DNA from 2 places in the Morganella sp. BCCO 40_0007 genome. Region 2 is predicted to be linked to the other one. Evidence: predicted binding sites of a transcription regulator. Region 2 holds the regulator's gene; the other holds the start of a gene.

The links. The regulator ArgR, encoded in region 2, controls arginine synthesis, uptake and breakdown. The targets are predictions, from matches to a motif close to ANTGAATAAAAATACANT.
Region 1: argA (amino-acid N-acetyltransferase) is a predicted target of ArgR. The motif match lies at 15,532-15,549, and genes of this name have one in related genera.

Annotation. Positions count from the first base shown of each region.
Region 1 is NZ_JAVBIN010000009.1:151,371-168,996, forward strand. It holds gene thyA (thymidylate synthase) at 1-26, opposite strand, end outside; gene R5268_RS12510 (prepilin-type N-terminal cleavage/methylation domain-containing protein) at 529-1,008, shown strand; gene R5268_RS12515 (prepilin peptidase-dependent protein) at 1,002-1,589, shown strand; gene R5268_RS12520 (YgdB family protein) at 1,639-2,079, shown strand; gene R5268_RS12525 (prepilin-type N-terminal cleavage/methylation domain-containing protein) at 2,072-2,404, shown strand; gene recC (exodeoxyribonuclease V subunit gamma) at 2,415-5,816, shown strand; gene ptrA (pitrilysin) at 5,800-8,691, shown strand; gene recB (exodeoxyribonuclease V subunit beta) at 8,696-12,328, shown strand; gene recD (exodeoxyribonuclease V subunit alpha) at 12,328-14,160, shown strand; gene argA (amino-acid N-acetyltransferase) at 14,170-15,498, opposite strand; gene amiC (N-acetylmuramoyl-L-alanine amidase AmiC) at 15,779-17,029, shown strand; tRNA gene R5268_RS12560 (tRNA-Met) at 17,187-17,263, opposite strand; tRNA gene R5268_RS12565 (tRNA-Met) at 17,290-17,366, opposite strand; tRNA gene R5268_RS12570 (tRNA-Met) at 17,450-17,526, opposite strand.
Region 2 is NZ_JAVBIN010000010.1:86,724-101,053, reverse strand. It holds gene ispB (octaprenyl diphosphate synthase) at 36-1,007, shown strand; gene R5268_RS13290 (DNA-binding protein) at 1,047-1,433, opposite strand; gene R5268_RS13285 (helix-turn-helix domain-containing protein) at 2,013-2,279, shown strand; gene mdh (malate dehydrogenase) at 2,373-3,311, opposite strand; gene argR (transcriptional regulator ArgR) at 3,760-4,230, shown strand; gene mpl (UDP-N-acetylmuramate:L-alanyl-gamma-D-glutamyl-meso-diaminopimelate ligase) at 4,345-5,697, opposite strand; gene fbp (class 1 fructose-bisphosphatase) at 5,865-6,878, shown strand; gene ppa (inorganic diphosphatase) at 6,974-7,504, shown strand; gene R5268_RS13255 (gamma-glutamylcyclotransferase) at 7,572-7,934, opposite strand; gene R5268_RS13250 (translocation/assembly module TamB domain-containing protein) at 7,938-11,708, opposite strand; gene R5268_RS13245 (autotransporter assembly complex family protein) at 11,708-13,450, opposite strand; gene msrA (peptide-methionine (S)-S-oxide reductase MsrA) at 13,643-14,308, shown strand.

The DNA.
Region 1 (17,626 bases), on a different contig from region 2:
TTTGCAATGTCTAAATATTGTTCCACTTTTGTTTTCCTGTTGACGCAGTATATGATCTTAATATTATAGCATTGTTTTTATTCATTTCATATAAAATAATGTTTCTTTGATTTTGTCAAAATAGATTTTATTCTTTTTGTTAATTTAATTAATGGCATATGTATATTAATTTTATTTTCTAATAATTTATTATTTATATTAAATGGTTTCGAAATTAATAATAATTCCCGAATCACCGGCACTGAGAATGAGCTGTTTTAAATACAGTGCCGGTGATCGGTTTTTATATTGGGTAATATCCGGATTGTTAAAGAGCGGTGATATCTGCTCTTTTTAGCGTCTTCGTTTTTTTCACGCCAGACTTTTTTTCAGGAAGATGATTTTTTTCCGCATAACAGGAAGAACGGATGTGTATTTGCAGTGCCATGCAGATATTTTTTCCTGTTGTATCGCATATTTTCAGGTTCTGCCTTTGCGGAAGTGGTAAACGCGTTATTTTTTCAGCAGAGAACGGAAACGGATAACCACATGCAGAAACACATGCGAAAAGAGCGGGGGATATCGCTGATGGAAGTCATTATTGTTTTATTTATTATGGCATTACCAGTTTCATTTGTTCATATGTCATGGGAAAGCTACAGAGAACGGCGTTATCTGACAGAAACAGCAGCATTGTTTCATCAGTATCTCAGCAGCCATAAGCTGAAAGCAACGTATCTGAATGAAACCCGGAAAATAGCCGTTATTTTCGGTGAGAAAAGCCGGGCCTGTCATCAGGTATCCGCAGCGCAGTGCGATAGTGATACAGAAGCGTTCATTCCTGCACAGGGCGTTCGTATTGTTTCCGGCACCACGGATATGGTGCAGTTCTGGGGAACCCGGCATACCGCCTCTGCCGCCGGTTTTGTGCTGGAAAATCCACAGGGACAGATAAAACTGATTATCTCGGCTCCCGGCCGTATCCGGTTGTGTACGCCGGGGCGGCTATCAGGTGTGCCGTCATGCTGAATAAAATACGGGAGCAGGGATTCCTGTTATTTGAAATGCTGGCGGCGATGGCTGTCAGTACGATTATCCTGGTCACGGCAGCCCGGTTTTTTCCGGCTCTGGGGCAGGATGTACTGAACACATACCGGCAATATAAGCTGGATACCATTATGCGTGAAACGCTTCTGAGGCTGGAAAAAGATCTCCGGAGGACAGCCTTCTGCCGGGGGCATTGTCAGGGCAATCCGCTGCAGATTGCGGCGAAGCCGGGCGAGACCAGGAGCAGCTGCATTATAGTTGCTTACGATCTCAATCATAATGGCCGCTGGGAACGTAATGTCCGGAAAACCGGGGAGCATTTTGGCTACCGTCTGAATAAACAGGCAATTGAATGGACACGTAATGCCCTCAGTTGCCGGGAATCCGGCTGGGAAAAAGTCACCGATAACCGCTATGTGGCTGTTTCCCGGTTTTTGGTCACACCGGTGACATTGTACGGAAAAAATGGTCTGCACTTAACCCTGACACTTACCGGACTGGATATGCCCTTAATACAGCGAACCGGAGAAAGCCTGATTGTTATGCCGAATTACCACCTGTAATCCCTGCAGGGAAAAAGCGGATAGCTCAGCGGGAAATACGTTGCTGCTGATGATAATGCTGCTGCTGGGGGTTTCACTGATGATGTTATCGGTTCTGCATCGCTTTTATCAGACAGAGTGGCGTAACAGTCAGGATGAAACTGAATTTTACCGTGCGGATGCCGGTGCGGCGTCTGCTCTGGAGTGGGGACTGACGCAGGACTGGTCGCGGAAAACATTGAATGAAATACCATTTTACTGCCGGACAGCACCGGACCCGGCGCTGAAAAGTTGTTTGCGGCGGCTGAGAGCAAATAAGCTGTTATTGCAGGGCAGCCGGTTTTCTTCCCGGTTTGCACAAAATATCACGCATTATCAGTTGGTCAGCGCCGGGGAAGAAGGCGACAGAATGATATTAACGGCTCTGCCGCAGGGCTGGAGTGATTTTTGCCCGCCGGATTTAAAACCCGGTTGTCACCGGCACAGGGATACAGGAGAAAATAATGAATGAGCGCGGAATGTCGTTACCGGAAGTGATGCTTTGTGCCTTTATCTTTGCAATTCTGATTACCGGATTATTACGCTATTATCAGCTCCTGCACAGCGGAAAACACAGGCAGTACACGGATGTCAGTACGGTACGTCATCTGCATCAGATGATGCGTTTTACCACCGTTCCCGGGGCATTACGGCAGATGATGCAGGCACACTTGTCTCCCCGCCAGAAATGGGAAAGTGAGCAGGAAAATGTGTCACCGGGCTGTATTTCCGTTACTATCGGGCTGGTCTCCCCGGGAGAGCGCCGGTTAACCGCCGGAAGATGGCAATGTATGTAAGGACAGGACAATGTTTACGGTTTATCACTCCAATGATCTGGATCTGCTGAAAGACCTGATATGCCATATTATTGATAATGATAAAATCAATGATCCTTTTTGCCCTGAAACCGTGCTGGTGCAAAGCCCCGGCATGTCTCAGTGGCTGCAAATCAGTCTGGCGGAAAAACTGGGGATTGCCGCAAATATTACGTTTCCGCTGCCCGCAACGTTTATCTGGGATATGTTTACCCGCGTCTTGCCGGGTATTCCGAAAGAAAGTGCTTTCAGTAAAGGAGCGATGACCTGGAAACTGATGTCACTGCTTCCGCAGCGTCTTGATGATCCGGATTTTGCCCCGCTGCGCCATTACCTTGATGATGACGGCGATAAACGCAAGCTGCATCAGTTGTCCGGTCGTATTGCGGATTTATTTGACCAGTATCTTGTCTACAGGCCGGACTGGCTGACTGCGTGGGAAAATAATGAGCTGATTGACGGGCTGAGTCAGAATCAGTCCTGGCAGAAATGCCTGTGGCGGGATCTCCAGACTCTGACCCGCAGCCTGGGTCAGCCGGAATGGCATCGTGCCAATCTTTATCAGCGTTTTATTGACGTACTCAATGAAGGTGACCCGGCGGTGGTTGCCAATCTGCCGCCACGCCTGTTTATCTGCGGTATCTCTGCGTTACCGCCGGTCTATCTTCAGGCGTTGCGGGCGCTCGGACAGCATACCCATATCCATCTGATGTTTACCAATCCCTGCCAGTATTACTGGGGCGATTTACAGAGCCCGTCAGCACTCCGGCGTATGCTGGCACGCAAGCCGCAAAGCTATTGGGATAAAAAAGCCGTCAGCTGGTTTAAATCGGATGAGGATGCACCGTCACTGTTCGATTTTGAGGCTGACGGAGAGCAGAATACCGGTAACCCGCTGCTGGCGTCATGGGGACGTCCCGGGCGGGATAACCTGTTTTTTCTGGAAGATATTGAAGAAATCCATGCTATTAAAGCCTTTGTCGATCGCCCGGCAGATACACTGCTGTCCGCTGTCCAGCAGGATATCCTGAACCTGGAAGACGGCAGTGTGGTGGGAAAAAACAAAGAGGAATTTGCCACCAGCGAAGGGCGGCGGGTGATTGCGGATAATGACCGTTCCCTGACATTTCACTCCTGCCACAGCCCGCAGCGGGAAGTGGAGATTCTGCAGGACTATTTACTGAATCTGCTGGAAAACGACCCGTCACTGACTCCCCGCGATATTATTGTCATGGTGGCGGATATCGACAGTTATTCCCCCTATATTCAGGCGGTTTTCGGGCAGGGTAACGAAAACCGTTATCTTCCGTTTGCGATTTCAGACCGCAAAGCCCGGCAGGCACATCCGGTATTACAGGCGGTGCTGACTTTACTGGAATTACCGCAGAGCCGTTTCACTTCAGAACATGTTCTCAGTTTGCTGGAAGTCCCGGCAGTGGCACAGCAGTTCGGGCTGGATGAGAGCGACCTGCCGCTTCTGCGCCGCTGGGTCAGCGGATCTGGTGTCCGCTGGGGGCTGGATGATCAAAATATCGAATCTTTCTCACTGCCGGTTTTTGGCCAGAATACCTGGAAATTCGGACTGGAGCGCATGCTGCTGGGCTATGCAATGGCAGAGGATCAAGGTACCTGGCGCGGGATACTGCCTTATGATGAAGTTTCCGGTATGTCGGCGGACCGGGTCGGGCAGCTGGCTGCATTTATTGATACTTTACGGCAGTGGCAGAAAAAACTGAGTGAACAGCGTACACCGGCACAGTGGCGTGAAACCGGCTCTGAGTTGTTATCCGCATTTTTTATGACGACACCGGATACCGAACCGGTACTCAGTATGGTACTTCAGCAGTGGCAGCAGGTGCTGGAACAAGGCGTTAAAGCCTGTTATGACGGGGATGTCCCGCTTTCACTGATCCGCGATGAACTCTCTCTGCGGCTGGATGACGAAAAAATCAGCCAGCGTTTTTTATCCGGCGCTGTCAATTTCTGCACACTGATGCCGATGCGTTCTGTTCCGTTTAAGGTGATTTGTCTGCTGGGTATGAATGACGGTGTCTATCCGAGAACAATTCCGCCGCTGGGATTTGACCTGATGGCAGAAAAAAGCCGCCGGGGTGATCGTAAACGCCGCGATGATGACCGCTATCTTTTCCTCGAAGCGCTGGGGTCAGCAAAAGAATATTTATATATCAGCTATATCGGCCGATCTATCAGAGATAACGAAGAGCGGAACCCGTCAGTGCTGGTCAGTGAATTGCTGGAATATGCAGGGCTCAGCTTCTGTCTGGAAAAAGATCGCTTTACCGATCTGGATACCAGCCGGAAATCACTGGAAAATCATCTGATTGTCCGGCACACCCGTGTACCGTTTGCAGCAGACAACTACAGAGAAGGTGCTGAGTTTCAGAGTTTTGCACCACAGTGGTTACCGGCTGCATTGCGGCAGGGGGAAGCGCAGGGCGCGTTTAATGTCCCTGTTCAGTCAGAAGTGGTGACCGGCATCACGGTTGATCAGTTACTGCGCTTTTACCGGCATCCGGTCAGGGCATTTTTTCAGCAGCGTCTGAATGTGCATTTTGAGATTGAAGATGTGGCACTGCCGGAGGAAGAGCCGTTCAGTGTCGATAATTTACAGCGTTACGGATTTAATACCAGGCTGCTTGATACGCTGGTGGACGGTGAGCCGGAAGAGAAGGTCTTCCGGCTGCTGAAGGCGGCGGGGGAACTGCCGGCCGGGGCGTTTGCACAGGTTTACTGGGAAGAACAATTACAGGAAATGGATGTTCTGGCGGAGAAAATCCGCAATGCGCGGATGGCGTCTGATACTGAGTCATTTCATGATGTTATCGGGCCTTATACTTACGGCGGGCAACTGGCGGGTGTTCAGGAAAACGGATTACTCCGCTGGCGCCCGGCAGCACTGACCGCGGCGGACGGCCTGCGTTTGTGGATTGAACACCTGACTTACAGCCTGAGCGGACGGCAGCAATACAGCCGGATGTACGGGCGGGGAGATACGGTGTGGATCTTTGAACCGCTGACGAAGGAGCAGGCCCGGGATTATCTGCGCCCGCTGCTGGATGTGTTTGTCCGCGGGCTGAATGAGCCGCTGCCAATCTTTGTTAAAAGCGGCTGGGCATGGCTGACCACACTGGCGGATGAAAACACCGGTGAACTCTCTGATGATGAGGGACTCCAACATAAAGCCGGTTTACTGCTGCTGCAGACATTGCAGGGGGGATACCAGTTTACCGGCGAGGCGGAGGACGATTATGTTGTCCGTGCATTCCGCCATTTTGATGAAACACTTATGGACGCAATAAAGCAATTTTCACAACAACTCTTTTTGCCGATGTTTCAACATCAGAAAAACAGGGAGAATGAGGCTGATGCCTAAACAACTAGTGCAGTTTATTTTTACGCTGCTTTTCTTTTTTACCGGTGCTAATGCACTTGCTCAGAATAACTGGCAGGTTCTGCCCGGAGAGATTGAGAAAAGCGCCAACGATCCGCGTCAGTATCAGGCGATCACCCTGAAAAATAATATGACGGTTCTGCTGATTTCAGATAAAACCGCCCGTAAATCAGCGGCGGCGGTCAGTCTGGCTATCGGCAGTATGGATGAGCCGGAGAGCCAGGCAGGCCTTGCGCACTATCTGGAGCATATGGTGCTGATGGGCTCGAAACGCTTCCCGGAACCCGGGAACTTCAGTGACTATCTGGCGAAGCACGGCGGAAGCCATAACGCCAGCACCGGTTCCAACTATACCGACTTCTATTTTGAAGTTGAAAATAATGCCCTGAAAGGTGCAACAGAGCGGCTGGCGGATGCGCTGGCAGAGCCGCTGCTGGACCCGGTGAATGCCGATAAAGAACGTAACGCGGTCAACGCTGAACTGACCATGGCGCGTTCCCGCGACGGGCACCGCATGTATCAGGTACGGGCAGAAACCTGGAACCCGGCACATCCGATCTCCCGTTTTTCCGGCGGAAACCTGGAAACGCTGAGGGATAAACCCGGCAGTATCCTGCATGAAGAGCTGCTGAAATTTTACAATACATACTATTCATCCAACCTGATGAAAGCGGTGATCTACGGACCGGAGTCTGCGGAAGAGCTGGCTCAGCTGGCAAATGATACGTTCGGTACGATTCCGGATCGTCATGCGGCAATTCCGGTGATCACCGTACCGCTGATCACGGCAGCCGAACAGCAGAAAATTATTCACTATGTCCCGGCACAACCGCAGAAATCACTGGATTTTGAGTTTGTTATCGACAACAACAGCAAAGATTTCCGCAAGCAGACAGATACCTACATTGCGTATCTTCTGGGAAGCCGCAGTGAAGGCACTCTGGCGAACTGGCTGATCTCAAACGGGCTGGCGGAGAATGTCAGTGCATCGGCATCTTCTTCACTGGCGCGTAACCAGGGCGTGTTTATTATCTCTGTATCGCTGACCGATGAGGGTATGGCAAAACGGGATGAGATTACCGCTGCTGTTTTTGCATACCTGAACCTGATTAAAGAAAAAGGGATTAATAAAGATTACTTTGATGAAATTGCCCGTGTAAATATGCTGGCGTTCCGTTACAACTCGGTTGTCCGTGATATGAACTATGTTGAATCACTGGCAAACACCATGATGGATTATCCGGTAAAAAATATCCTGAACGCCGGTTATCTTGCCGATGACTGGGATCCGGCTGCGATCAAAGCCCGCCTTGCGGATTTAACACCGGAAAAAGCCCGCGTCTGGTATACCAGCCCGCAGGAACCAAGCAACAAAAAAGCCTATTTTGTTGATGCCCCTTATCAGGTGGATGCGGTGACTGCCGCGCAGCTGGATAAATGGCGCAAATCTGAAGGTGATTTCCGTTTCTCTCTGCCGGCACTGAACCCGTTTATTCCGGATAATTTTGATCTGATTAAGCAGCAGGAACAGACTAAACCGGTACAACTGACCGATTCGGCAAAACTGCGTCTGTTCTATATGCCGAGCCGTTATTTTGCTGACGAACCGAAAGCCATTATTGCGCTGGAACTGCGTAACCGGAATACCGGCAGAACAGCCAAAGATTTTGTGACCAGTTCGCTGCTCAGTTATGTCAGTGAGCTGAGACTGAATCAGCTCAGCTATCAGGCCGGTGTGGCAGGAATGGGGATCAGCATCAGTGAGGGTGACGGACTGAATATCAGCGTCAGCGGCTATTCCCAGCATCTGCCGGAATTACTGACCACGGCGGTGACTGAATATCAGTCCTTTACCCCGACCGCATCTGAGGTGGCACAGGCGAAATCCTGGTATCGTGAGCAGGTCGCGGTATCGGATAACGGCAAAGCGTATGAGATGGCAATGCGTCCGTTCAGCCGCCTGAAAGCGGTGCCGTATTTTGAGGATAAAGAGCGCCTCGCCGCACTGGATACTATTACGGAAAGCGACATCACACAGTTCCGTGACCGTCTTATCCGTGAAGGAGCTCTCCAGATGTTTGTGTTCGGTAATCTGACGGCACCTCAGGCAGAGCAGATTGCATCGAAAGCTCAGGCGCAGCTTGGCTCTCAGGGGACGGAATGGTGGGTGGGGGATTACTATGTGATTGATAAAGCCCTGAAACCAAACTTCGACGAAAAAGCCAACAGTACCGATAACGCGCTGGCAAATATCTTTATTCCGACCGGGTATTCACGGACGGATGGCGCGGCATTCTCGTCTGTGCTGTCGAAAATTCTGCATCCGTGGTTCTATGATCAGCTGCGGACACAGGAGCAGCTGGGCTATGCCCTGTTTGCATTTAACCCGAATTTCGGCCGCCAGTGGGGGATCGGTTTCCTGCTGCAAAGCAATGAAAAGAACCCGGCGTATCTGTCACAGCGCTTTGATGATTTTTATATTAATGCGGAGAAACGCCTGAAAGCCCTGGATAATGCAGAATTCGATAAATACCGTAATGCGCTTCTGACTGAAATGACACAGCCGCCGGAAACCTTTGAGGAAGAAGCATCCCGTTATTCATTTGATTTCAAAAATAATTACTTTGATTTCAATACCCGTGAGCAAGCCATCGCTGCGGTGAAAAAAATGACCAAACAGGATGTGGTGACCTTCTATGAGAACGCGGTGATGTCGAAAAATGGTCTGGCACTTTACTCTCAGGTGACCGGAACCGGCGGCAAAGCGGATGATTACGCAAAACCGGCCGGATGGACCACATATCCGTCTGTAACGGCGTTCCAGTCGCTGTTACCTGTCAAAGAAGAAATACGGTAAGGCAATGGCGGCTGAATCTTTAAACCCGATGACAATACCGCTGCAGGGGCAGCGGTTAATTGAGGCATCTGCCGGTACAGGAAAAACCTATACGCTGGCACGGCTCTATCTGCGTCTGCTGCTCGGAATCGGTGACGGAGCCTTTGTCCGGCCGTTATCGGCGGAAGAGATCCTGGTGGTAACCTTTACCGAAGCGGCAACGAATGAGCTGCGCGGGCGTATCCGCGAGAATATTCATAAGCTGCGGATTGCCTGCCTGCGTCATGAGGAAGGCGGGGAACCGGCGGATGATGACGGGTTTGGTCCGCTTCTGGATCTGATTGAAGATAAACAGAGTGCGGCTCATCGCCTGCTGCTGGCTGAACGGCAGATGGATGAAGCCGCCATTTTTACCATCCACGGTTTTTGTCAGCGAATGCTGACTCACAACGCTTTTGAATCCGGCGTGCTTTTTGAACAGACACTGATTCAGGATGAGCATCCTGTCCGTAAACAGGCCTGTGAGGACTTCTGGCGGCGTCATTGTTATCCGCTGCCCGTAGAGCTGGCCAGAGCCATTAAACAGCTCTGGTCTGATCCTGAGGCACTGCTGCGGGATATTTACCCCTGGTTACAGGGCGAATTACCCGGAATTACCGATGCACCGGAATCCGATGAAACATTGCTGTCCCGCCATGAGCAGATTATTGCCGCGATTGATGAGGTTAAACAGTGCTGGCGGGAAAGTGATGTTGATTTTGTCAGCCTTATTCAGAACTCTGATCTGAATAAAAGCAGTTACCGCGCCAATCTGGTGCCCGGATGGATTGCCGGGATTAATGACTGGGCGGAGGAAGAGGAAACCACACATTACGCACTGCCGAAAAATCTGGAGCGTTTCAGTCAGGCGGTGCTGGATGAAAAAACCAAAAAGGGCGGCACGCCGCCGTCACATCCGGTATTTTCTGCAATTGAAGCACTGACGGAACAGGCACTGACGCTGGAAGATGTCTTGTTTACCCGTGCGGTGTACGAGATCCGTCAGACCATCACAGAGGAAAAACAGATCCGGGGTGAAATGGGGTTTGATGACCTGCTGACCCGGCTGGATAATGCGCTGCGTCAGGAAAACGGGGCGCTGCTGGCACAGACACTGCGCAGACGTTTTCCGGTGGCGATGATTGATGAATTCCAGGATACCGACCCCCAGCAATACCGGATCTTCCGCACTATTTATCAGGAAACGGCTTATCAGGAAACGGCCGGTGATAACGGTGCCCCGGCAGAGCCGTACGGACTGTTGTTTATCGGTGACCCGAAACAGGCGATTTATGCTTTCCGGGGGGCGGATATTTTCACTTATATCAAAGCGCGCCGGGATGTCAGTGCGCATTATACCCTCGGGACTAACTTCCGTTCAGCAAAGACGATGGTCGACAGCGTTAATAAACTGTTTTTACAGGCGGATGAGCCTTTCTGCTTTAAACAGATCCCGTTTCAGCCGGTCAGTTCCGCACCCGCAAATGATGATGCCGCTTTTATTATTGCCGGAAAAACACAACCGGCAGTGCAGTTCTGGTGGCAGGCCGCGGAGGGCGTTAGCAGCGGTGATTATGAACGGACAATGGCCGGTGTGTGCGCCGGACAGATCCGCGACTGGCTGGATGCCGGACAAAACGGTACTGCCCTGATTGGCCCGCCCGGGAAACAACGTCCGGTCAGTGCGGCGGATATCACCGTACTGGTGCGCAGCCGCCGGGAAGCACAACTGATAAAAGATGCGCTCAATCAGCGGGCGATCCCGTCCGTTTTTCTTTCAAACCGCGATAGTGTATTTGAAACGCCGGAAGCCCGTGAACTGTTGTGGCTGCTCCAGGCGGTGCTGAATCCGGAAAAAGAACGGCTGCTGCGCAGCGCGCTGGCTTCCGGGCTGTTCGGGCTGAACGCGGCGGAGATTGATGCACTCAATCAGGATGAAGCCGCCCGCGACAGGCTGGTGGATGAATTCGCCGGTTACGGGCAGATCTGGCAGCAGCAGGGCGTTCTGCCGATGCTGCGCCGGGTACTCAGCCAGCGCAAAACAGCTGAAAACCTGCTGGCGGGGCCGGACGGCGAACGGCGCTTAACCGATATTATGCATATCAGCGAGTTACTTCAGGAAACATCCCTGACGCTGGAAAATGAACATGCACTGGTGCGCTGGCTTGCACAGCAGGTATTACGGCCGGATGCGCAGTCGGAAAGTCAGCAGATGCGGCTGGAAAGCGATCAGCATCTGGTTCAGATCTGCACGATCCACAAATCCAAAGGGCTGGAATACCCGCTGGTGTGGCTGCCGTTTATCTGTAACTTTCAGGCAGGCGGCCAGCGCCTTTACCATGACGAAACCACCTTTGAGCCCTGCCTGACACTGTCACCGGATGAAACGCAGGTTGCGCTGGCGGATAAAGAACGTCTGGCAGAGGATTTGCGTCTGCTGTATGTGGCGGTGACGCGGGCGGTTTACCATTGCAGTCTCGGAGTTGCACCCATTATCAAAGGGAACCGTAAAAAAACGGGCAATACCGATTTACATCTTAACGGGCTGGGGTATCTGCTTCAGAACGGACAGGCGTGTGACAGCGCCGCACTGGCGGAGCGGCTGGATGCCTTTTGCCGGGGCGACAGCGCGGCTGCCGTTACCCGGATAACTGAACCGCAGCTGCAACTGTGGCAGCCCGGCGTTTCACAGCCGCTGTCCCTGGCGGTGAAGCCGTTTACCCGGACTGTCAGCAGCCGCTGGCGGGTAACCAGTTACAGCGGCCTGAGTTACGGCGCATCATCCGGCGGCAGCGTATATACACAGGACAGGCAGGAAGAGATGATGGCGATGATCCGCTCTCTCAGCCCGTCACTGGATACCGATACCCTCGGAGAAGTACAGGACGAAACGGTAACGCAGCAGACGGCTTATACCTTCCCGCGTGGTGCACTGGCGGGGACATTCCTGCACAGTCTGTTTGAAGAGCTTGAATTTGATAGTGAGCCCTCACTTGAGTGGCTCACTGAACAGTTGTTGTCATACGGATTCTCAGCGGAGTGGGCGCCGTTTCTGCAAACCTGGTTTACGGATCTGGTGAATACACCACTGTCAGCAGAAGGGCCGGTGCTCAGTGCGATCCCGGTACGTTACAAACAGGATGAAATGCAGTTTTTCCTGCCGATAGACGGCGACCTGACTGCGCAAAAACTGGATGCACTGACGCGGCAATATGATCCGTTGTCAGCACAGGCAGCGCCGCTGGATTTTGCTGCGGTGACGGGCATGCTGAAAGGCTTTATCGACCTTGTGTTTTATCACGAGGGTAAATATTACATCGCGGACTATAAATCAAACTACCTGGGAGACAGTCCGGCAGATTATCAGCCGGAGGCTCTGGCTCAGGCTATGATGGAACACCGCTATGATTTGCAGTATCAGCTGTATACGCTGGCGCTGCACCGCTATCTGCGTCACCGGCTGCCGGATTATGACTATCAGACGCACTTCGGCGGCGTGTATTACCTTTTCCTGCGCGGCATGACACCGGAATACCCCGGTCAGGGGATCTGGTTTTATCGTCCGGAGCAGGCATTCACTGAGCAGCTGAATGCCCTGTTTAGCGGGGAGGAAGGTTAATGAATACTCACTTACAAACCTTGTGCGCAGAGCAGATCCTGCGCCCCCTGGACTGTCAGTTTGCGGCGATGCTGGCACCGGACACTGATCCGTTTCTGCAACTCGTGTTTGCTCTGCTCAGTGCACAAAGCGGCAGCGGACATGTCTGTCTGCCGCTGTCGCGGATTCTTCCTCAGCCGGAACAAGGCGGACGGCATGCTGAGATCATGCAGTCAGTCTGGCGGTCACTGGGTGAGCCGGGACTGCCTGAGATAAAAGCAGCACTGTCTGCGTCGGATGCGGTTAGTGATGGCTCACTTCCGGCACCGGTCGTGCTGTCAGATGCGAATTTGTATCTGCACCGGATGTGGCAGTATGAATGCCGTGTGGCAGAATTTTTCTCCCGGCCGCAGGTTGTTGCGGCAGACGCGGAGAGGCTGCGCCCGGTTCTGGATGCACTGTTCGGTACGGAAGAGCAGGAAGACTGGCAGAAAATTGCCGCCGCCGTGGCGGTCAGCAGCCGGACTGCCGTTATTTCCGGCGGGCCGGGTACCGGTAAAACCACAACCGTTGCCCGTATTCTGGCGGCTCTGGTGCAATCCGCGGCGGAGCCGCTGCTGATTGAACTGGCGGCACCGACCGGTAAAGCGGCAGCCCGCCTGACAGAGTCACTGGGAGACGCGATTGCACAGCTCGATCTGACAGATGTTCAGCGGGCAATGATGCCGGATCAGGCCAAAACACTGCATCGCCTGCTGGGCGCTCAGCCTGACAGCCGCCGGTTACGTCATCACCGGAAAAATCCGCTGATGTCAGACGTGCTGATTGTGGATGAAGCATCCATGGTCGATTTACCGATGATGGCGGCTCTTATTGAGGCACTGCCGGAGAAAGCAATACTGATCCTGCTGGGGGATAAAGACCAGCTGGCGTCAGTGGAAGCGGGAGCCGTGCTGGGGGATATCTGCCGCTTTGCCGAAGCCGGTTATACACCGCAGCGGCGGGAAATGCTGGAGGCAATGACCGGCTGCGTGCTGCCGGATAAATATCCTGAAAACCCGGTCAGTGTGCAGGATCATCTCTGTCTGCTGCGCAAAAGTTTCCGCTTTGATGCGGCTTCCGGTATCGGACAGCTGGCCACTGCCGTTAACCATGGTAATGTCCGGGAAACGATGGCAGTTCTCAGCGGACAGCGGCCGGATGTGCGTTATGTGCCGCTGGAAGATGAAGACGGGTATGCGCAGGTGCTGACGGATACCATGAATGCCTATCAGCCGTTTTTGTCACTGGTAAAACAGCATGCCGACCCGGCTGCGGTACTTGAGGCTTTCAGCCAGTTCCGGCTGTTGTGCGCACTGCGTGAGGGGCCGTTCGGTGTGGAAGGGCTGAATGAGCGTATTGAGCGGCTGCTGCATCAGCAGGGGCATATCCGCCGCCCGCAGATACACCGGCACCGCGCGTATCACGGTAAACCGGTGATGATAAGCCGCAATGACAGCCCGCTGGGGCTGTTTAACGGTGATATCGGGATTATGCTGACGGATGAAAACCATGAACTGCGGGTCTTTTTCCGGCTGCCGGACGGCACCATAAAGAGCATCCGTCCGAACCGTCTTCCTGCACATGAAACCGCTTATGTGATGACGGTGCATAAATCGCAGGGTTCTGAGTTTGCCCATACCGCACTGGTATTACCGGTGCAGCCTTCGCCGCTGGTCAGCCGTGAGTTACTGTATACGGCACTGACGCGGGCGAAAAAATTTCTGACAATTTACAGCCGGGAAGAGTGCGTTAAGCGGGCCGTGAAAACCCCCACTCAGCGGTACAGCGGGCTGAGTGAGCGCTTACGTTAGCCGGAAGAACTACTGAAAGCCGAGGATCAGGATTTTGGAGCGCCGCTGGTAGTTATACAACGCCTGTTTTTTGACCGGCAGATTTTCAATTTCTGCCGGTACAAAGCCGCGTTCCTGAAACCAGTGAATACTGCGGGTGGTGAGTACAAACAGTTTTTCCAGTCCGATCTGTTTTGCCTGCTGTGTGACCCGGTGCAGTAATTCCTCGCCGCGTGCCGAGCTGCGGTAATCGGGATGCACTGCCACACAGGCCATCTCACCGATTTTTTCTTCCGGATAAGGATAGAGTGCGGCACAGGCGATGGTGGTGTTATCGCGTTCAATAATGGTGAATTTGTCTATCTCCATTTCCAGCTGTTCGCGGGAGCGGCGCACCAGAATGCCCTGCTGTTCCAGCGGGCGGATAAGCTCGAGTATCCCGCCGATATCGTTGATATTGGCGCGGCGTGTCTGCTCTGAACTCTCCATCACAATCTGTGTTCCGATACCATCACGGGAGAAGAGTTCCTGGATGAGCGCCCCGTCTTCCTGATAACTGAGCAGATGGCTGCGTTTTACGCCCCGGCGGCAGGCTTTAACGGCACCGCGCAGGAAACGGACGGTTCCGGAATAGTAATCACCGCTGCCTTCCATCGCGTGCACATAATGTTCCGCATCATTCGGGTGCATCTCGGAGATAATTCCGCCGTCGTCTGCCACTACACCTTGTGCAGAGCAGAAACCAATCAGTTTTTCCGCTTTCAGTTTGATCGCAATCTGTGTGGCAATTTCCTCAGACGTCAGGTTAAAGCTTTCCCCGGTGACTGAAACAGCGACCGGGCCTATCAGTACAATACCGCCGTTATTAAGCTGACGGTTGATAGCATCCTCATCGATACGGCGGATACGCCCGCTGTGGCAGTAATCAATGCCATCATCGATTCCCAGCGGCTGGGCTATCACAAAGTTTCCGCTGACCACATTGATATGTGCGCCCTGCAACGGTGTGTTACTCAGACACATCGACAGACGGGCGGTGATATCCAGTTGTAACTGACCGGCTGCCTGTTTGACCAGTTCAAGGGTACGGGCGTCCGTCACACGGGTGTTTTTGTGATAAACCGGCTCACACTGATGGGCCAGCAGATTTTTTTCAATTTGCGGACGGGCGCCGTACACGACAATCAGACGTATACCCAGGCTGTGCAGCAAACCAATATCATTGACAATACCGGGAAAATTTTCATGCTCGATAGCTTCGCCGCCCAGCATCACCACAAATGTTTTGCCATGGTGAGCATTAATATAAGGAACTGACTGACGGAATCCGTCCACCAGTTCGATACTGCGCTCTTTCATAATACCCTCGCAAGTGAATTATTATTCGTAATTTATGTATTTTTATTCTTTTTGGGCGGGAATAGCAAGCGCAAATTTTAGTCGCCGGTCAGGATTTCACCGGGTTTTATGTGGTGTTATCGCCATATAAGCCAAAAATGCATAATGACAGGGCGCAAATGATTAGATAAAGTGCCGTTTAAATTATTTACGGAATAAATTGTTCTGTTTCTTTAATTTTCCGGTTTTCACCACCTGCGCCGGTTATTGTTGATTTGATTTACGCTATGGATATTTTTTCATGAGTCATTCTGAACATGATGCGTCACGCCGTCTGTTACTGAAAGGAGCTGCGGCGTTTTGTCTGCTGAGTATCAGCCCGTTCGGCTTTGCGGCGTCGCCACAGATTGTGGCGGTGCGTATCTGGCCGGCATCCAGTTATACCCGTGTAACTATCGAGTCAGATCATCCGCTGAAATATAAGCAGTTTTCACTGCAAAACCCGGAACGTATTGTTGTTGATCTGAAAAATGTGCATCTCAACAGTGTGCTGAAAGGAATGGATAAACAGGTGCAGGATCGCGATCCGCATCTGAAGCTGATCCGTGTCGGTCAGAACGACCCGCAGACTGTCCGTCTGGTATTTGAAGTGAAACAGGCGATGAGCCCGCAGGTACTGGAGCTGACGCCGGTTGCCGAATTTAAAAACCGTCTGGTACTGGATTTTTATCCGAAAAATGGTGCGGCAACGGAAGATGATCCGCTGCTGGCGCTCCTGGAAGATTACAACCGCGGTGACCTGGAAGAGAGTCTGCCGCGTGAAACGCCGAAACCGGGTAAAGCCGGTCAGGACAGGCCGGTTGTTATTATGATTGACCCGGGCCACGGCGGGGAAGACCCGGGGGCTATCGGGAAATACAAAACACGCGAAAAAGATGTGGTGCTGCAAATTGCCCGCCGTCTGAAATCGCTGATCGATCGTGAGCCGGGTATGCGCGCTTATATGACGCGTAATGAGGATGTGTTTATCCCGCTGTCGGTGCGTGTGGCCAAAGCCCGTAAAATGCGGGCGGATCTGTTTGTCTCGATCCATGCGGATGCGTTCACCAACCGATCTGCCAGAGGTTCGTCGGTTTTTGCACTGTCGACACGGGGCGCGACCAGTAATACCGCAAAATTCCTGGCACAGACCCAGAACGATGCGGATAAAATCGGGGGCGTCAGCAAAAGCGGCGACAAATATCTCGACCAGACCATGTTTGATATGGTGCAGAGCGCGAGTATCAAAGACAGCCTCAAATTCGGTTCAGAAGTGCTGAAACGAATGGGAAATGTGAACAAACTGCATAAACGCACGGTTGATCAGGCCGGGTTTGCGGTACTGAAAGCGCCGGATATTCCGTCAATTCTGGTGGAAACTGCCTTTATCAGTAACCTTGAGGAAGAGCGTCTCCTGAAAACGGCCAAATTCCAGCAGGGAATGGCAAATTCTATTTTTCAGGGGATTAAGGCCTATTTTGCCAACGGTGGTGCTGTCGCACGGCGCAACTGAGAATATGACAAAGACAGACATCACAAGGAGGTGGTGTGAAACGGGCAGATACAGCGCAGATATAGCACAGACATAGTTATGCACTGAAATAATCGTATTTCAGGGATGAATTTTTGTGTTTTTTCAGGAAAAGTGACAGGAGAATCTGTCAGAAGAATGGTTGCGGGGGCCGGATTTGAACCGACGACCTTCGGGTTATGAGCCCGACGAGCTACCAGGCTGCTCCACCCCGCGTCCGATTTTGTTAATGATAAGAAGGTTGGTTGCGGGAGCCGGATTTGAACCGACGACCTTCGGGTTATGAGCCCGACGAGCTACCAGACTGCTCCATCCCGCGTCCGAATATCATTAACTGAGCACTTCACAAATACGATACTTCACAAACACCATATTTCACAAACGTCGCACATCATAAAAGATTGGTTGCGGGAGCCGGATTTGAACCGACGACCTTCGGGTTATGAGCCCGACGAGCTACCAGGCTGCTCCATCCCGCGTCTGTGAGGCGCCCACTATACTCAGGATGAGAGCTGATGCAAGTTTTTTCTCGATAAAAAGCTATCCCGCCCCCTGGTTTGGTTAATTATCCGGCGTATC
Region 2 (14,330 bases):
ATCGGGATGTCAAAAACAAGGTTAAAGCAAGTCATATGAACTCAGAACAAATAATCGCGCTGACGGCGGATGATATGGCCGCAGTCAATCAAAAGATTCAAAAACAGCTGACCTCAGACGTATCGCTCATCAACCAGCTGGGTTATTACATTATCAGCGGCGGCGGGAAACGGATCCGCCCGATGATCGCCGTACTGACCGGCCGGGCTCTGGGCTATGACGGCGACAAACATATTCAGGTGGCGGCACTGATCGAATTTATCCATACCGCCACCCTGCTGCACGATGATGTGGTGGATGAATCCGACATGCGCCGCGGCAAACAGACGGCTAACGAAGTATTCGGTAATGCCGCCAGCGTGCTGGTCGGGGATTTTATCTACACACGATCTTTTCAGATGATGACGGATCTGGATTCCATGCGTGTGCTGAAACTGATGTCAGAAGCGACGAACGTGATCGCGGAAGGTGAAGTACTGCAACTGATGAACTGCAACGATCCGGATATCAGCGAAGCGGATTACATGCAGGTTATCTACAGCAAAACCGCCCGTCTGTTTGAAGCCGCCTCGCAGTCCGCCGCGATTCTGGCCGGTGCCACCGCGGAGCAGGAGAAAGCGTTGCAGGATTATGGCCGGTATCTCGGCACGGCTTTCCAGCTGATCGATGATGTTCTGGACTATGATGCGGATAATACGACACTCGGTAAAAATACCGGGGATGACCTCGATGAAGGCAAGCCGACACTCCCGCTGCTTCATGCCATGCACAACGGCAATGCGGAAGAATCCGCGCTGATCCGTCAGGCGATTGAACAGGGTAACGGGCGTCATCTGCTGGAGCAGGTGCTTACCGTGATGAAGCGCTGCGGCTCTCTGGCATACACCTATGCCCGCGCCGAAGAAGAAGCAGACAAAGCGATCGCATCGCTCTCTGCACTGCCGGACTCTCAGTACAAAGATGCCCTCGCAGGTCTGGCACATATCGCGGTCCGCCGCTCTGCCTGATCACAGAGAAAAAACGGGATCTGTAAAGATCCCGTTTTTTTATTCCGGTTTTTCGTTCTGCTCCCGGCTGCCCGGAAGCTCCTGTGCATCGAGATGCTGGATCAGTTTGGCTAAACCTTCCCGCAGAATGAACGTGACAATTTTTTCGCGCTCCTCTCTGGTGAGCTGATAATAAGCTTCCACCCAAATCAGAAACGCATCCTGCCGCTTTGCCTGATAGCTCGCGCTGTTGTCACACGCATGCAGGATTGCCTGAACTTCATCCGGCAGACTATCGATACTGTACTCGACTGCTTTTCCCTGCACGCCGCGCTTGCGCCGCTGATGCCAGCCTTCCCGTCTCGCCATCAGGTTGACACCTTGAGGAGATGATGGCAAGCCCGCCAAACCAACCAATTCCTTCGCGGAATACCATTCTTTTTTCATCTTTTCTCCTGCAACCCATTTTCAGCAAAAAATCGGCAATTTCTGTGTTTAAACTGCGTGAATCTGCCGGGCACTTTCCTAAAAATGACAAATGCTTTATCTGCACTGAATTTTTTAACTGATTCCGGATCTACACCGATTTTTACGGGATTATTTTACAAACACAAGGATAAAACATTATTTATTTGTGAATAATCGGCATATTTTGTTACAACAACGGTAAGCACTTAATACAATGATCGTCGGGCAGAAAATGAGATCCGGCTCAGTGCTGCTGACGTATCACGCCTGGTAACAGATAAAAATCGCTTTTGTTTCATCAACAAACTCCTTATGTTAAGTAAGCAAATATGCTTACCTCATTCAGTCCTTTGCGTTACCTGCACATTTTCATTCTGTTTCTTAATTCTGTAACAGAGTTCAAAAAAGATATTTTTAAGAAAAAATTTAAGAAAATATTTAGAAAAATAATGGTATTTTATTTTCTTAATAACGAATTGAATTCATCTTTAATGTGATGGCAACCCGTTATTTATACCACTAACACGGCATTAATCTAAAATAAAAAGGACTCAATATATGGATTCCGGTAAATCTGACTGGCACCCTGCTGATATTATTGCTTCGCTGAAGAAACGGGGGACAACCCTTGCCGCCCTGTCACGTAACGCAGGGCTCAGCTCCTCAACGCTCGCCAATGCGCTCTCCCGCCCGTGGCCGAAAGGTGAATGGCTCATCGCAGACTTTCTCGCCGTCCATCCGTCGGAGATTTGGCCCAGCCGTTATTTTAATTCTATCACAGGTGAATTATTAGATAGGAAAATAAGAGTGAAGGTAACTAATTAATTTCAATATATAGTTATAAAAACAATAAAACCGCTAATCATAATTAGCGGTTTTATTTACGGCTCAAAAAAATAAATACAACTATTTAATAACTCAGCTGTTAATAAATTTCTCACCAAGTGCAATATCGGCTTTCAGCACATCCAGCATGCCGTTAAGCGCTTTCTCTTCATAGGCGCTGAGTGACCCGATATCCAGACGCTTTTCAACACCGTTTTTGCCTAATACGACCGGCTGGGCAAAGAAACGGGCATATTTGCCGTCGCCTTCGGTGTAGGTGCATTCCACCACATTGCTTTCACCCTGCATGGCGCGAACCAGTGACAGACCGAAACGTGCGGCAGCCTGGCCCATGGACAGTGTTGCAGACCCGCCGCCTGCTTTGGCTTCCACAACTTCTGTACCCGCGTTCTGAATACGCTTGGTCAGACTGTCAATTTCCGCATCACTGAAGCTGACGCCCGGGATCTGAGACAGCAGCGGCAGAATAGTCACACCGGAGTGTCCGCCGATAACCGGCACTTCCAGCTCCTGTGGTTTTTTCCCTTTCAGTTCCGCCACAAAGGTGTTGGAGCGGATAATATCCAGCGTGGTAACGCCGAACAGACGATTTTTGTCATACACACCGGCTTTTTTCAGCACTTCTGCCGCAATAGCTACCGTGGTGTTTACCGGGTTGGTGATGATACCGATTAACGCTTTCGGGCAGGTTTTGGCAATTTTTTCCACCAGATTACGCACGATCCCGGCGTTCACATTAAACAGATCAGAACGATCCATGCCGGGTTTACGGGCCACACCGGCAGAAATCAGGACAATATCCGCACCTTCTAATGCAGGGGTAGGATCTTCCCCGGCAAATCCGGTGATCCGGACGTCTGTCGGAATATGGCTGAGATCTTTTGCCACACCCGGAGTGACCGGTGCGATATCATATAAAGTAAGATCTGAACCGGAAGGAAGCTGGGTTTTAAGAAGAAGGGCGAGAGCCTGACCAATACCACCTGCTGCTCCGAGAACTGCAACTTTCATCCTGAGACTCCTTAACTTGGGACGGTTAGCACGATTGCGCATCAGGCGCGAATCCGTGCATGAGGGCTGTGAATACAATATTTTAACAGACTGATTGCATATTCACGCATTTGAATCTGTTTGTCTATTGTTATCCATTCTAAACAAATCGCTTATCTGTTAATGAGATAAGGAACACTATTTTGACAATTATTTTACTTTAAGAGCACTTATAGTCATGTGCGTTAATATAACAATGCGTAACTGCTAACAACATCATTTAATTAACAATATATTTACCTATGGTGATAACCTGGTCAGAACCATAAGCAATGTCAATTACGTGAACTGATCACCAGTTTTGACCATTAATGCGGTTTACCCGGGTCAGGCCACAGGGTTTAATTTGCATAAAAATGCATTTTTCCGCATAATAATAAAGTCCGTATCCAAATTTTCAGGAAAGACTATGCGTGCACCTTCTAAACAGGAAGATCTGATCAAGGCGTTTAAAGCGCTGTTGAAAGAAGAAAAATTCAGCTCTCAGGGGGAGATTGTCACCGCCCTGCAGGAAGAGGGCTTTGAGAATATTAATCAGTCCAAGATTTCCAGGATGCTGACCAAGTTCGGTGCTGTCCGCACCCGTAACGCAAAAATGGAAATGGTTTACTGTCTGCCTGCGGAACTGGGTGTTCCGACAGCCACCAGCCCGTTAAAAAACCTGGTGCTGGATATTGATTACAATGACTCGGTGGTGGTTATCCGTACCAGTCCGGGTGCAGCGCAGCTGATTGCCCGTCTGCTGGATTCCATCGGCAAATCCGAGGGTATTCTCGGCAGTATCGCCGGGGATGACACCATTTTCTCGACACCGGCCAAAGATTTCACCACAGAACAGCTTTACGAAGCGATTCTTGCCCTGTTCGAACAGGAACTGTAATCCGCCGTTAATCATACAAAAACCGCGCGGTACTGATGTCCCGCGCGGTTTTTTTTCTTAGTTTTTAAATTCTCAGTTTTTACATTCTCAGCTTTCAAATTCTCAGCTGTCAGATTACTTCAGCTTTTCCAGCAGTTTATCGTGGATACCGCCAAAGCTGCCGTTGCTCATCACCAGGATATGATCGCCCGGCTGAGCATGTCCGGCCACCATATTGACCAGTGCGTCCGGGTCTCCGGTCCAGTAAGCCGGCTGCACACAACGCTCGGTAATTTCACTGACCAGCCACGGAATATCTGCCGGCTGGAAGATAAACACTTCATCCGCACGACCCAGCGCAGGTGCGATATCGTCTTTGCTGATCCCCATCTTCATGGTGTTTGAGCGCGGTTCCAGTACCACGAGAATACGGGCTGTACCCCCGACCTTACTGCGCAGTGCCTGTAATGTGGCCAGAATCGCTGTCGGGTGATGCGCAAAGTCATCGTAGATACTGATACCGTTTACCTGACCGCGCAGCTCGAGACGGCGGCGGGCGTTGATAAATTGACCCAGAGCACGGCAGGCTTCCGCCACCGGCACACCGACGTGATGTGCGGCAGCAACCGCCATCAGGGCGTTCTGCATATTATGCTCGCCCACCAGTCCCCAGGTCACACGGCCGCTGATTTCGCCGTCATAACGCACATCGAACTCACCACAGTCATTAGTGATTTTCTCTGCCTGCCAGCGGGCATTATCGCCGGTATACTCTTCTTCACTCCAGCAGCCCATACTGAGTACCTGTTTCAGATTGGCATCCTGAGCCGGGGCAATAATTTTGCCGTCACCCGGCACCACACGCACCAGATGATGGAACTGTTTTTCAATCGCCGCGAGGTTTTCAAAGATATCCGCGTGATCAAATTCGAGGTTATTGAGCAGCAGTGTACGCGGGCTGTAATGCACAAATTTCGAGCGTTTATCAAAGAATGCACAGTCATATTCATCGGCTTCGATAACAAAGAACGGACTGTTACCCAGTGTGGCAGAAACATCAAAGTTCCCCGGAACACCACCGATCAGGAAGCCCGGCTGATAACCGCAGTCTTCCAGAATCCAGGCCAGCATACCGGCAGTGGTGGTTTTCCCGTGAGTCCCGGCAACCGCCAGCACCCAGCGCTCCGGTAAGACATGGTCATGCAGCCACTGCGGGCCGGAGGTGTAAGGAATTCCCTGGTTCAGCACCGCTTCAACACACGGATTTCCGCGCTTCATGGCATTGCCGATCACCACCATATCCGGACGCGGCGTCAGTTGTGCCGGGTCGTAACCGGTGATCAGTTCGATCCCCTGTTCTGTCAGTAAATCACTCATCGGCGGGTAGACATTCTGATCCGAGCCGGTCACTTTGTGCCCCTGTGCGCGGGCCAGGATAGCCAGGCTGCCCATGAAGGTGCCGCAGATACCGAGAATATGAATATGCATTATTTTTTATCCAATAGCATGACGTTGGTCACTATTCTAACCATCTCTCAAAAGAACTGAAACGGATTAGCCTATCAATTATGATTTTCTTTGGCTAAACTTGCACCCGCGTTTACGGGCAACCGCTTTCGTAATACTTTTATTTCACCCACTTCAGGACGTACGTCATGAAAACATTAGGCGAATTTATCGTCGAAAAACAGCAGGACTTTTCTCACGCCACCGGAGAACTGACTGCACTCCTCTCCGCGATTAAGTTAGGCGCTAAGATTATTCACCGTGATATCAACAAAGCCGGGCTGGTTGATATCCTTGGTACTAATGGTATCTCAAACGTGCAGGGCGAAGTCCAGATGAAACTGGATCTTTACGCCAACGAGAAACTGAAAGCCGCGCTGAAAGCCCGTGGTGAAGTTGCCGGTATTGCCTCTGAAGAAGAAGACGACATTGTTGTTTTTGAAGGCGGCCGTGCGGAAAACGCCAAATATGTGGTTCTGATGGACCCGCTCGACGGCTCATCCAACATTGATGTGAATGTGTCAGTCGGTACTATTTTCTCTATTTATCACCGTATCACCCCGCTGGGCCAGCCGGTCACCGAAGCTGACTTCCTCCAGCCGGGCAACCGCCAGGTCGCTGCCGGTTACGTGGTTTACGGCTCCTCCACCATGCTGGTTTACACAACCGGTAACGGTGTGCACGCCTTCACCTATGATCCGTCCCTGGGTGTGTTCTGCCTGTGTCAGGCTGATATGAAATTCCCGGAGAACGGCAAAATGTATTCCATCAACGAAGGGAACTACATCCGTTTCCCTGTCGGCGTGAAAAAATACATCAAATACTGCCAGGAAGAAGATCCTGCAACAGATCGCCCGTACACCACCCGTTATATCGGCTCGCTGGTAGCGGATTTCCACCGCAACCTGCTCAAGGGCGGGATCTACATCTATCCGAGCACCGCAAGCCATCCGAGCGGCAAACTGCGCCTGCTGTACGAGTGCAACCCGATGTCATTCCTCGCGGAACAGGCAGGCGGTAAAGCGAGTGACGGTAAGAACCGCATCCTCGATATCATTCCGGAAAAACTCCACCAGCGTTCACCGTACTTTGTCGGTACCCGCTCAATGGTAGAGAAAGCAGAAAGCTTTATGGCGGAATTCCCGGACGAAAACGGGAAGTAAGCAAGAGTAAGAGAAGGAAAAGGCGGTATACCACCGCCTTTTTTTCGTTATAATATCCGCCACGCTATTTGTTCTGAAGATTAAGGAATCCGTTCATGAGCCTGAATAATGTTCCTGCAGGTAAAGATCTGCCGGAAGATATCTATGTTGTTATCGAAATCCCTGCCAACGCAGATCCGATTAAATATGAAGTTGATAAAGAATCCGGCGCACTGTTTGTTGACCGTTTCATGTCAACCGCCATGTTCTACCCGTGCAACTACGGTTACATCAACCACACCTTATCTCTGGATGGTGACCCGGTAGACGTGCTGGTACCGACTCCGTATCCGTTACAGCCGGGTTCAGTGATCCGCTGCCGTCCTGTCGGCGTGCTGAAAATGACTGACGAATCAGGTGAAGATGCCAAACTGGTTGCGGTTCCGCACACCAAACTGAGCAAAGAATACGATCACATCAATGATGTGAACGATCTGCCTGAACTGCTGAAAGCTCAGATCACGCACTTCTTCGAGCACTACAAAGATCTCGAAAAAGGCAAATGGGTGAAAGTTGACGGCTGGGAAGATGCCGCAGCAGCAAAAGCTGAAATCATCGCTTCTTTCGAACGCGCTGCTAAAAAATAATCCGCAGTCCGTTTCAGAGACAAAAAAAACCGCTGTTTTCACAGCGGTTTTTTTATTCACAGGGAAATCATTCGCTTTCCGGGTCTGCTTCCTCGTGCCGTTTCAGCCAGTCCCCGCAATTTATCTTCACCAGTCCGTCCACCGGACGCTGATATAAGTAAATCCAGGCACTGCCGTACGGCGTTGAAACCAGTTCACGCCGGTAATCCTGACCATCTTTTTTTAATTCATCCAGCTCAGTCAGGATCGACGAGGAGATCCGGTACACTTCACATTCGATCGAACCGGTTCCCGGCACCACCGCAGGATAGTGTCCCAAATCATACAGGTCATAGCCTTCAAGCGTATATTCTCCCAGCAGGGCGGCATAGGTCATCCAATGATGGTTGCCCTGTTTCTGCCGCAAACTGCCATAAACGATCACTCGCATATATTAAAACTCAAACTGATAAAGCAGATCGATCGCCTGGTTAACACCAGACACCGCTTCCAGATATAACCTGGGCATTAACCTATAGCGTAACGTTAAGGTCGCTAAGGAGTCAAATATACCGACACCATATTTTACCTGCAGATCATTGGTTATCTTACCGCTGACCACAACCTGCGACTTATCGCCCACACCCTGGGTATCCAGCGCCAGATCCGAAATACCGAATGTCTCACCGATTTTTCCGACTAACTGCCCGCTTTGTGCCACACCGAGGCTGATCAGCATGGAGGTCATCTGCGAGCTGTCCGCATCCCCGGTATCCAGCCCCTCACCACGCAGCAGGTAAGAGAGCGCATTTTCCTGGGACATCGCCGGATCAGAGAATATTTCCACTTTCGGTCTGTCAGCAAGCCCGGTCACCCGGACACCCGCAATCACGCCGTCGGCGGTGTTATCCGGGTTACGGATCGCTTCCAGATTGAGGAACGGCTGGTCAGCAGGACCGGAGAACAGGATCTGACCTTTGCGCACCAGCAGATCCTGCCCGTAAGCATGGAAGCGTCCGCGCGGAATATCCACCTGGCCGTTCAGTCCCAGCCCCTGCTTGTCCTGAGCGACTTTCAGATCCCCGGTCAGTTTTGCTTTCAGACCAAAAGCATCCAGCAGCACATCATCACCGATATGGATACGCAGATTACTCAGGATCGGAATACTGGTCGGTTTCTCACGGATTGGCTGTAAGTTGTCATCCAGCATCACTTCATCGGATGTGGCGCTGACAGCGGAATCCGGGACTTCATGCACCGTGATCCGTGCCCACGGAATATTGACCGTACCATCCAGTTTCAGCATTGACGGCGTGGCCTCAAAGACCAGATCCGGGCTGACATCAATCCGCACCATCGGCGGCAAGGAAACACGCAGTTTGTCACCCTGTGCAAAAATCTTCGCACTCCAGGCATCCATTCTGCGCCAGTCCGCATTACCGCTGAGGTTGAGATACCCTTCCGGTGTTTTGATGTTTCCGCTGAGATCAGAGCGGGCGCCGTCGAAATTCACATTCAGTCCGCCGGTCGTGATATCGAACGGCAGCAGACGGCCGCTGACCGCGAGGTCAGATAATCCCAGCTGACCAAACAGCAGCGGCGATGCCGCGTTACCGCCCAGACGCAGCGCGGCATTCAGCCGCCCGGTGGCTTTATCGCCTTTGCCGAGCAGCGGTTTCAGCAGATCCAGCGAGATATTATCGATACCGACATTGCCGCTCAGCTGACGGCGTTTTTCCAGATCAGTAATCTGGACATTACCGTTAATCTTCCCGTTACCGGCAATGGCAATCAGCCACTGAAGATTCAGTTTGCCGTTTTTCATGGCGGCGGTCAGTGTCAGGGTATCAAACGCGACCGGCAGATTCGTGCCGTCGAGGTTCTGCACCACCTTCACACCGTTACCTTTCAGGGATGCATCAATCACCGGCTGTGAACCGTCCGCAAACCAGCGGACATTGGCATTACCGCTGAATACGCCGTCCAGCCGGGTATCCTGGCCGAGGAACGGTTTAATCATCGCCAGGTCAAAACGTTCAAGGGCAACAGACGCATTACCGGAAGCCCCGGCAGTGATCGGTTTCGGCACACAGATACGGGCATCCGGATTCACCCAGCAATGGGTGCCGATGGTCACTTCCTGTTTTTCATTCAGGTAGGTCAGTGCCATCGCCTTACTGAGTGACCACTCACCCACCGGTGTGTCAAAGCGGGTATTATTCAGCGTGCCTTTCCAGGTTTCGGTTTTACGATCAAATCCGCCGTTCAGCATCAGCTGTGCCGAGACCGGTTCGCCTTTCATGGTCAGTTTCAGCTGATGCTGCGCTTCTGTGCCTTTGGCATTCAGGGTCAGATTGCTGATCACCAGATCCGCCTGTTTCAGCTGATTCACAGTGACATCCAACTGACCTTTGATCTGTTCCGCAGAAGTGATATCCCCTTTGATTTTGGCATCCGCCACGGACAGATCGTTCTGCCATTTCAGGCTGTTAACCGTCAGATCGGCAAGGATCTGCGGTTTTTCCATATTACCGCGGACATTAAGCTTCCCTTTGATGGTTCCCGCCAGGCCCGGAACCAGCCCGCCGAGCGCCGGAGCATTGATATCGGCATCCAGCTTCCAGTTATCCGCCAGCTGTCCGCGGACATCCAGTTTATTGTTACCCAGCGCCAGTTTCAGATCAGGGATCGTCCACTGACCGCCCGCGTTACCTTTCACATTACCGCGCGCTTTCAGCGGATAGGTTTTCACTTTGCCGTCAAGGGTGATATCCGGGATTTCAAGCTCCCAGTTACCGCCGTACAGGCTGCCCCGGGTACTGATTTTACCGTCCACTTTGGCCGGCCACTCCGGATAAGCTTTTGCGGTATTCAGGCCGGAAAGCGTCAGCACCGCCTGCCAGCTGATAGCTTTCTGCCAGTCCGCCACCCCGGTCACTTCCGCAAAGCCCTGTAACGCATTCAGACGCAGGCGGGTAAGATTAAGCTGCTCTGTATTCCCTTTGGCATCCAGGGTCAGCAGAGCGGGCGGGATGTCCTTACCTTTGATATCTGAACGCAGGGAGAGATCGTAACCGCTTACTTTTCCGTTAAGACGCAGTTTCACACCATCAAGCTGATAGTCCGCCTCTCCGGTCAGCGGCCAGCTGACTTTCTGACTTTCCAGCGTCAGCAGCAGCGGCAGATCGGCCTGTGTCAGATTGGTTTGTGCATCCAGCGTGGCATTAACCGGCCCTTTCAGCGCCAGCGCCAGTTTCAGTTCATCCAGCAGTCCGCCGTTCAGGCTGAGATCAAGATCCTGCCCGCTGAACTCATCAAAATCACGGACATGGCCTTTGACAGACAGCGCCACCGGCCATTTTTCGCTGAGTGCCACTTCCCCGCTGATCGCGATATTACCCTGTGGCGCATCCGCAGACAGATCACTGAGGGTCAGCACCTGACCTTTGTTAAACAGCGCCAGATGCAGGGAATTGAGCGTTACCGGTGCATCACCGCTCACCTGCCAGTTCTCACCGGAAATACCTTCCACTGAGATATTCAGCGGAAGAATAACCTCCGGCAGTTCTGCCAGCATCGGCTGAGCAAAAATCTCACTGATGGTTTCACCTAACGGCTTCTCCGGTGCATCCGTTGCCGGTGCCGGCTCTTCTGCCGCAGCCGGGTCACTTTTCGGCAGCACAACAGAAAGGGCATTAATCACCGTTGGTTTCAGCGTCAGCTGATCGCCCTGCCAGGTCATGGCGGTACGGAAAGTATCCAGATTCACCGCCATATCATCCACGGTAACCTGTGTGTCAGTCACGGAAAGCGAATCAAGGAAAATGGTCAGCGGTGCATTCAGCTCTGTCAGCGGCTCTGACGGCGGGGTTTCTTCTGACGGCGGCAGTTTTGCCGTATCGACAGCAACCCGCGTGCCGTCCGTGCTGAGGTTTTCAACACAGAGTGTCATGTCTTTCAGGCAGCTCAGGCGCAACGCCAGATCAACCTTATCCACACTGACATCAATACCGGGCATGGTGTACTTCACCTGTTTCAGGGTCAGATTACGCAGATCGCCCTCAACCTGGCCGATAGTCAGGCCGGATACCATACGCGGCGCGAGATTCAGGGCAAAGTGCAGCCCGGATTGTGTACCCAGTACCCAGCCGAGTGTACCGCCAATCATCAGGATAAGTACCAGCAGAATGATTGCCGGCCACTTCAGATACTTCAGCCATTTCATCAGAGTTCTGCCCCCAAGCCGATATAAAACTGGATATTTTTCGTCTGGTCATCCCCTACCGGCGCGGCAAGGTCAAACTTGATTGGCCCGACCGGCGATGCCCAGCGCACCCCGACACCGGCACCGGTTTTGAAATTACTTCGTTTGATATCATTCACCACTTCACCGCTGTCAACAAACACCGCACCCCACCAGTCACCGGTCACGTTGTACTGATATTCCAGCGAACCGACGACCATCCGCGAACCGCCGGTCAGTTTGCCGTCAGCATCTTCCGGTGAGATTTTGTTGTAACGATAACCACGAATGCTGCCATCACCACCGGCGAAGAAACGCAGATCCGGCGGGACTTTGTCGAAATTATTGGTTTCAATCCAGCCGAGATTGCCGCGCATCACAAAGCGGTGGCCATCCCACGGTGTCCGTATCCAGACGTTACGGGCGCGGAAAATGGAAAAATCCACATCCGAACCCCACATTTCATTGGAAACATCCACCGAGTAACGCTGACTGTCCCCCCAGGACGGCATCATCCCGCCCCGCGAACGGACGCGGCTGACATTCACGCCCGGATAGAGCAGCATAGTGGTGTTCGTGATATCCGCCTGGGTAAAGTGGCTGAGACTCCAGCGCATATTGATGCCGTACTGCCAGCCGGTGGATAAATCCCAGTTACGGGAAACACTGACGGTGGCGGTATCGGCTTTGGTATCATTCAGATCGGTCCGTTTATACCCGCCGGAGACAGCATAATACTGCTCGATCGGATTAACCCTGAGCGGGATACGGTAAGAGGTATCAATAATCTGTTCCGGTGCGGACAGACTGATACTGGAGGTCAGGCTGTGGCCTCTTGAATTCACCCACGGCTTATTCCATTTCGCCTGAACACGCGGCCCCACATCGGTGGCAAAACCACCACCCAGCTCAACGAAGTTCTGCGCGCGCGGCGTAAACGAGGCGTCCATAGTCAGATAATCGCTGTTATCCTCCCGCGCTTTTGCAATGTCCGGGGTCACAATCGCTGACTGGAACCAGCCGGTTTCCGCCAGCAGACGGTTAAATTCCGCCAGCTGTTCCGAGGTGTAGTAATCGCCCTCTTTAAAGGGTACCAGACCTTCCAGATAGTCATCTCTGATTTGCGATCCCTGGTAATTTACCTTACCGAAACGGTATCGTTTGCCACTGTTAAACACAAAGTCCCAGTAGGCCGCGTGACGGGAAAGGGCAATGCCGAGCTGGCTTTTTTCCATCTCCGCATCAAAATAGCCGCGTTTTAAGGCCAGCCCGGATAATCCGCTTTTAAAACTTTCGTACTCGCCGTGATTGACGACAGTCCCGGTTTCCGGTGTATTTTTAGTAATAAATTTTTTGAACGCCGGATCAGTTTTTGCCGCACCTTCGATATCCACGGTAACTCCGGCAATTTTAACCGGTTCCCCCGGAACCACCCGGGCATACAATACCGGACGTGCAGGTGGTGTATTATCCTGATAATCAAACGTGATTACCGGCTCATAATACCCCAGCGGACGAAGCCCTTCTTTGATGGCTTTTTCCACCCTGGCACGAAAACGGCCGTCAGCCACGACTTCATCGGTCGTGATGGTGGAAAGCTGGACTCTTGCATTTTTTTCAAGTTGCCCGTCGAGCCCTTCCACTTTTAAGCGAAGATTTGCACTATATGCCAGAGGGGATGTGAGAGACACAGCGACAACACAAACAAGAGGGTATCGGATCACATCAACTCCTGAATTTCTGAAATTTGACTGAGATATACCCTTATTCATTCAGGATACAGCCAGCGAACCTGCAATGTGAATGAATAAGGGTATAAATGAAAATTATTTGAAGTTTACTATAGATACATAAGATAAATAACCTGAAATCTGCTGATAATGCACCGATTATTCTTAAAACAGGAGCCACCGCAAATGACACAAAACACCACTCAATACCCGCAGGATACCATTGTATCTCCTGTTTCCGCCGCCGATGCACTGCCTGACAGCGCCGTGGCGCTGACTATCAGCCCGCGCCATACCGTGACCGGCCATGATGTGAACCATGTGCCTGACGGCTTTGATACCGCGTATTTCGCCATGGGCTGTTTCTGGGGCGTGGAGCGTCTGTTCTGGCAACAGCCGGGTGTGTACAGCACGACTGCCGGGTATACCGGCGGTACAACAAAGAACCCGACCTACGACGATGTCTGCACCGGCAGAACCGGACATGCCGAAGCAGTCCGGGTGGTCTATGACCCGTCCGTCATCAGCTATGCCGATCTGCTGCGCCTGTTCTGGGAAAACCACGACCCGGCACAGGGCATGAAACAGGGCGGCGATATCGGATCACAATACCGTTCTGCGATTTATACCCAGTCTGACAGCCAGCGCGTGCAGGCCCTTGCTTCGCGTGAGCAATATCAGCAGGCGATGAATGAAAGTCAGGACAGCCGCAGTATCACCACGGCCATCCGCCCTCTCGGCCCGTTTTATGTGGCTGAGGATTACCACCAGCAATATCTGGATAAGAACCCGGAAGGCTATTGCGGGCTCGGCGGGATCGGTGTTTGTCTGCCGCCTTCGCTGAGAAACTAGTCGTTTTTCCCGTTCCGGTGCT